DNA from 3 places in the Brevibacillus composti genome. Region 3 is predicted to be linked to each of the others. Evidence: riboswitches for the same ligand, from Rfam matches in the RefSeq annotation. Region 3 holds a riboswitch; each other region holds the start of a gene.
What was found. Region 3 has a riboswitch for cyclic di-GMP ahead of JD108_RS15950 (methyl-accepting chemotaxis protein). Riboswitches for the same ligand answer to the same signal wherever they lie in the genome.

Region 1 (2,269 bases), 1.1 Mb from region 3:
ATGTTCCAGCATTTTTTCATCGACGGTGCTGTTGGTTCGCGCTACCCCGATCTCGCGGGCGAATGTCCGGATCGATTCCGGGGTGTATCCGCGCCGCCGCAGTCCGGAGATGGTCGGCATGCGGGGATCATCCCAGCCGTCCACTACCTTTTCATCCACCAGCTGTTTCAGCTTCCGTTTGCTCATCACGGTATTGGTCAGATTCAGACGGGCGAATTCATACTGTCTCGGCACCTTATCCATCTCGCACTCGCGAATCACCCAGTCGTAGAGCGGACGGTGATCCTCGAACTCCAGGGAGCAGAGCGAATGCGTAACACCCTCGATGGCGTCCTCCAAAGGATGGGCGAAGTCATACATTGGATAGATGCACCACTTGTCTCCGGTGTTATGATGCGAGGCGTGAGCGATCCGATAGAGGACCGGGTCGCGCAGATTGATATTAGGAGAACTCATGTCAATTTTGGCGCGCAATACTTTTTCGCCGTCCTTAAACTCGCCATTGCGCATCCGATGAAACAAGTCCAGATTCTCTTCCACCGAACGATTGCGGTAGGGGCTGTTGGTTCCCGGCTCCGTCAATGTCCCCCTGGTCTGCCGAATCTCTTCAGCCGACAGGTCGCACACATAGGCCAGTCCCTTTTTAATCAGGAGAACAGCCCGCTCGTACATCTCTTCAAAGTAGTCCGATGCGAAATACAGCCCGTCCCATTCATATCCCAGCCACTTCACGTCTTCCTTGATCGCTTCTACGTACTCCGTATCTTCCTTCAGCGGATTGGTGTCGTCAAAGCGCAGGTGGGCTCTGCCCGAAAACTCCTTTGCCAGTTCAAAATTGAGGCAAATCGCTTTGGCATGCCCGATATGCAGATACCCGTTCGGCTCTGGAGGAAAGCGTGTCACGATTTCCTTGACTCGGCCTTCTTGCAGGTCTTCCAAGACGATGTTGCGGATAAAGTTGGATGATGCCGATTTGTTTTCCAATGAAAATCAACCTTTCCCTTCACCTTTACATTCCATAATACTGATTCCATCGCGATAGTTCAACAAAATCGCCCTCCGGCCAAGCCTACTTGCAAGTGCAAAATTTGCAAATCGTGGATTCGTTCTGTGAAAAACAGGGAATAGGTGAATAAATAGCGTGACAATCATCCAAGGTAGTTGTGACAAATATCATTTTCTACTAAAAAACGAACCAGATTATGCCGAAGATATTTATTGAACACATGTTAACCAATACCTTTCATTAATATCGATAATGGCAAACCCGGGGGAATCCGGCGACGCAAAGCTATAGGGGCTCATCTCTACTTGGTAGAAAAGCCAGCCAGCTGCCGAAGTATTGATGTAGGACGAGACCGATGATCCTATGTCATTGGTCTTTTTGTTGTGTTCAGCAAAAGGAGGTGGCTCTATCAGCAATCGTTTCCACTGTTTTTTTGCTTTATTCATAAAGAATGGAGGATGAAGAATCGTGAAAAAGAGTTTCTGGCGCAAGGCTTCTGCGCTTGCTTTGACAGCTGTGATCGGATTGTCCAGCTTTTCCTCTGTAACGGAAGCGGCCAATCGTCCGACTACGATGGCCCCGAACGCGATGGTCACCACTCCGCATTATTTGGCTACGGCCGCGGCCCTCAAAACGCTGGAAGATGGCGGAAATGCCGTAGACGCAGCGATCACCGCCGCTTCGACGCTGGCTGTCGTGTACCCTCACTACACGGCCATCGGCGGAGACAATTTCTGGCTGATTTACAACGCCAAGACGAAAGAAGTCCGGGCGTTGAACGGAAGCGGTCGTGCCGGTGAAAAAGCGACGATCGAGTATTACAAGGAAAAAGGCTATGAAAAGATCCCGTCGCGCGGGTACGAGTCTGCGAATACCGTGCCCGGTGTCGTGTCCGGCTGGTGGGAGGCCTACCACTACGCGCAAAAGGAGCTGGCCGGAGACAGCAAGCTGAAGTGGGAGCGCTTGCTTGATCCCGCGATTGGCTACGCGGAAAACGGCTACCCGGTATCGCCCAACCAGGTGTACTGGACGAAATACGCCACTGACCCGACCGACAACGACCTGAAGAATCTGCAGCGCTTTGAAGAGTTCCGCAAGACCTTCCTGAAAGAGAACGGCGAGCCGTATCAGGCGGGCGAAGTCCTCAAGCAAAAAGATCTGGCGAACACGCTGAAAGTGATCGCCAAAAAAGGTGCGGACGGTTTCTACAAAGGCGAAATCGCCCAAAAAATCGTCAAAGACATGGAAGCAAACGGCGGTTTG
Region 2 (2,269 bases), 840 kb from region 3:
GCCAATTTTAAGGGGAAGGATCTGCTGCGCATCGACGAGTTTACCGGGGAAGAACTGATGCAGCTACTGGAGCTGGCCGTCCATATCAAGCAACTGCAAAAGAGCGGGCAGCCGTATCAACCGCTTGTGGGCAAAACCATGGGCATGATATTTGACAAAGCGTCTACCCGCACCCGCGTCTCTTTCGAAGTAGGGATGCACCAACTGGGCGGCATGGCGATGTTTATGAGCGGCAAGGAGCTGCAGCTCGGACGCGGCGAGCCGATCAGCGATACGGCCAAAGTAATGTCCCGCTACGTAGATGTGATCATGATTCGCACGTTCTCCCACGCGGGCGTGGAGGAGCTGGCGAAGCATGCCACCATCCCGATCATCAACGGTCTGACGGATGAGTTCCATCCGTGCCAGGCCCTGGCTGACATGCTGACCATCTGGGAGCACAAGGGCAAGCTGAAAGGCATCAAGCTGGCATACGTGGGAGACGGAAACAACGTCGCCAACTCGCTCGTGCTGGCGGCTGCCCTGCTCGGTCTGGATGTGCGAATCGCCACGCCGCCAGGATATGAAATGAATGAGGAAATCGTAGAGCAGGCAAAAGTTTATGCGCAAACAAGCGGCGGAAAACTGCTCGTGACCCACGATCCGATCGAAGCGGTCAAAGACGCCGACGTCGTCTACACCGATGTCTGGACCAGCATGGGCTTTGAAAAGGAAAACGAACAGCGTTTGAACGATTTTGCCGCTTACCAGGTAAACGACGAGCTGGTCAGCCACGCGAGCCCGTCCTACATTTTCCTGCATTGCCTGCCTGCCCACCGTGAGGAAGAAGTCTCTTCCAGCGTGATCGATGGTCCTCACTCCGTCGTGTTTGATCAGGCTGAAAATAGACTACATGCACAAAAAGCCGTCATGGCCGCAGTTGTGTGAGGACATAGTTCTAGGTATATGTTCCTAGGTTGAATTGAAGCGAATAGACTACGAATCTACCATTGCCGAAAATTGTCAGTTTCGTGTAATATAAAGGCAAGAAGCTGCGAAGAAGTACAGACTGTATTTGGTCGCTTGGTCTGTATGGAGCGAGTAGCGAATCCGGCCTTTTCATTGAAAAGGAGAAAACGCGCGAGGACTTTATCTGGTCGCTTGGTCCTTGCAGTAGCAAATAGCGAATCCAGCTGTTTTCCACTATTTAATATAAGGAGGGAAATGGGCATGAAAAAATGGATCGTTGCTATCATGATGGTTGTTGCAATCGTAGCTGCTACTTCGGCGAACTTCCACATTGGCTAATAATGTTTAAGAAGAAACACCGCTTGGTTGAGTGGTGTTTTTTCTTAAGCTTTGGAGGAAAGTTACATGCTTTTGGATGTGATTTGCTTTTCTTTTATTGTTGCCCTTTTACGGGGAGGTAGAGTAAAGGAGTTACCAAAATTTTATAAGGTCGGGCTACTCGTTGGGAGCATTATTCTTCAAGTTTGTGCAGCTTTTTTTTCCAAATGGAGCGGTGTTTTCATATCCGTAGCCTATGTGCTCATTTTGGGTTTTTTCGTATTTAATCGTCAGTATGAAGATATGAGGATTTTTATGGTTGGCTGGTTTCTCAATGCCTTGGCGATCTGGACTAATCGAGGAAAGATGCCAATCGATCTGGAGCAGGCGAAAAGATTGCCATATGATTTAGAACCGGTCATCAACGGCACAAATTTTAAACACAGTGTGTTAACAGAAGCCTCGAATCTTCCATTCTTAACAGACGTCATTTATATGCCGTCGATTATCCCGAGGGTGATTAGCATCGGCGATATTTTTATCATGCTCGGAGCATTTTTGCTGGTGCAACGCTTAATGAATAAACCCATCTCGCTACTACAACTTCGAGAAGGTAAAAGCTATGCAGCCAAAAACTAGTTTGCGAAGAATTGCCAAGGGTACAGTTGTCCAATTTGGATTTGTTCTGGGAGCAATTCTTATCATTTATTCGTCTTTTTTTGATTGGCAGTCTCGTGATCACTGGGGAGTATTGTCTGCTTATACTCTCCTGACTATTCTTTCGACATTTACTCCAGTTCGACTGTCAAACACCATCTTGACCGTGAATAATGCCGTCATCTTCTCGGGGATACTACTTTTTGGAACTTCGGTTGGTGTGTGGTGTGCTGTCATTGAAGCCCTTATTATTTCTTCGTTAACGAGGGTAAATGTCATTAAAGCTGCCGTGAATATTGGTCAGCTTGTCATGACAATTTGGACTGTAGGATTTCTAAAAGATTGG
Region 3 (2,269 bases):
GTGGATGGAATCCATCTGTTTCACCGTTTGCTGGATCGCTTGATTCCCCTCCGATGCTTTTTGCGATGCCTGGACGGACAGGGAAGAGGTCAATTGGGCGCTCATGGCGATTTGCTGTACACCCACCGACATCTCTTGGATCGTCTGTCCGCTCTCGCTAACGCTCCGGGACTGCATCTCGGCGTTTGCCGTCACTTCCTGGACCGTCTTCGCGATAATTTCCGCTGCTTGGCTGGATTGTTCCGCACTCGCCGTCAACTCTTCGGAGGAAGCGGCTACCTGCTCGGAGGTGATCCGTATCTGTCCTACCAGGCTGCGCAGATTGTCCGTCATCTGATTAAACGATTTGACCAAATTGCCGATTTCATCTTTATTTTTCACCTGAAAGGGTTCTGAGGTCAGATCGCCCTGTGCGATTTGCTCCGCGATGGCCGCCATTTTAACGATCGGCTTCGAGATCAGGCGCGAAATCACCAGTCCGATCAAAATTGCGAGGATCACGGCAATCACACTGAGGAAGGATACCGTGGAAATTGCGCTTCTGACCAATCCCGTATTTTTCTTGCTTTCTTCGTTCATGATCTGAAGCTGTTCCTCGGCCAGAGCTTCTACCGTCGCATCCAGTTGTTTGCCCAAGGGGAGTACCTCTGACCGGTAATAGTCGGTTATTTCCTGTGCGGGCTGTTGCGATTGAACCATATTCAAGAGATGGTCGGCTCTCAGTTTATATCGTTGGTTCAGCTCGTCCAGTTCGGTTAATTTGTTCTCAAATGCTTCGATTTGAGCCAGTTCCCGCGTGTCCGCCATCAAGTTGGCGATCAGATCATACGAAGACTGCAATTCGCTTAGGTATTCCTGCTCCTGGGCAAGCAAATATCCCCGCAGCTGCTCGCTTTCTTTCGCTATTTCCACTTGGACCCGAAGAATATTCGTTAAGATAACCGTTCTTCTTTCAATCAGATCGGTGTCTGCCTCATTAATTTTAACGAGGTAAGAAGAAGAGACAAAACTCGTTATTCCCAAAAGCACAGCCATGAAAAACACCCCTTCTCTTTCTCTATTTTCTTTTTCTGCAAACAAGAAATCCCCTTTTTAGACAAAAGGGGACCCGCGCACAGAAAAAAACAAAGACAACTCTGTCGGCAACTGGCTGGCATCATGCAACGTAATTCGCATATTAGCCCCTCTAGCTTTGCGTCTCCATCTTTCAATGGATTTGCCCTTTTTCGATATGAAATTGGTTGGAAAATAAACATATAAAATTCGACGTATTTACGACAATCATAATCGTTATTTGTCGAAAAAACAAGACGGTATTCCCAGCATTGGAAACCCTTGGGCAACTGATATGAACCAAAATTGCTACAAGAATCTGATTTTGCTGATAAATTAGACCTACGATCCGATAATACGCGCGAATACCGGCATTCGACAATTCACGACAATCACCATACCTCATCTCCGTCACATACTTTGTGGATATGGATAACTTCCGCCTCTGTGCCCCTCCTCATTTTCCCCCGCTGTCTGCCGGAAACATACCCATTTGCATAACGGGAGAGAAGGGCGCACGACAAAAAGCGGCGAGACCCGCAATGCATCTGCCGCTATGTACATTCGTTGATTCATTATGAAAAGAGTGTCGGATAGAAAGAGTGACGGACCGTATCGTCCATCCCCTTCATAAACTTGCTTTCCTGGTGGAAGAACTAAGCTGTAGTTCTTATGCCGAGGAGGTTCAATATGGAGACATTCTACGAAAAATACGGCGGCGAAGAAACCATTTCAAAGGTGGTCGATTATTTTTACGAATTGGTTTTGGCAGATGAGACCGTGAATCATTTTTTTGCAAACACGGATATGGAAAAGCAGCGGAAGCATCAAACCAAATTCATCAGCTACGCCTTAGGGGGGCCCAATCAGTATTCGGGCCAGTCCATGGCCGCGGCCCATAAAGGGATGAATTTGCAGCCGGTTCACTTCGATGCGATTGTCGCACATTTGCAAGCAGCTCTCAGACACTTCGGCGTACAGGAGGAAGACATCCGCGATGCATTGGAGAAGGTAAACGCCTTGCGGAAAGATATTTTGTACAAGTAAATCCGCTATCCCTCTTTACAGGCCCCTTTCAGGGCTTTTTTTCTTTTTTTACGACCGTTATTTTCGCAGCTTCTTGTTTTTGGAATGTTGTAGTACCATTTGGGTGTAGGCTCGATTTTTTTATCCTCTCGCCGATGGGCGATGGCAGGAAGCCGTACGCGGTTGCCTG

Region 1: linked by a shared signal. The riboswitch ahead of ggt (gamma-glutamyltransferase) and the one ahead of JD108_RS15950 (methyl-accepting chemotaxis protein) in region 3 are both predicted to bind cyclic di-GMP.
Region 2: linked by a shared signal. The riboswitch ahead of JD108_RS19940 (DUF5317 domain-containing protein) and the one ahead of JD108_RS15950 (methyl-accepting chemotaxis protein) in region 3 are both predicted to bind cyclic di-GMP.

Annotation. Positions count from the first base shown of each region.
Region 1 is NZ_CP066308.1:4,246,151-4,248,419, forward strand. Features, by position in the region: gene JD108_RS21165 (glutamine--tRNA ligase/YqeY domain fusion protein) at 1-984, opposite strand, end outside; cyclic di-GMP riboswitch class I at 1,251-1,339, shown strand; gene ggt (gamma-glutamyltransferase) at 1,475-2,269, shown strand, end outside.
Region 2 is NZ_CP066308.1:3,983,317-3,985,585, reverse strand. Features, by position in the region: gene JD108_RS19950 (carbamoyl-phosphate synthase (glutamine-hydrolyzing) large subunit) at 1-11, shown strand, start outside; gene argF (ornithine carbamoyltransferase) at 1-927, shown strand, start outside; cyclic di-GMP riboswitch class II at 1,021-1,104, shown strand; gene JD108_RS19940 (DUF5317 domain-containing protein) at 1,354-1,905, shown strand; gene JD108_RS19935 (HD-GYP domain-containing protein) at 1,889-2,269, shown strand, end outside.
Region 3 is NZ_CP066308.1:3,146,185-3,148,453, forward strand. Features, by position in the region: gene JD108_RS15950 (methyl-accepting chemotaxis protein) at 1-1,035, opposite strand, end outside; cyclic di-GMP riboswitch class I at 1,139-1,231, opposite strand; gene JD108_RS15955 (group I truncated hemoglobin) at 1,744-2,100, shown strand.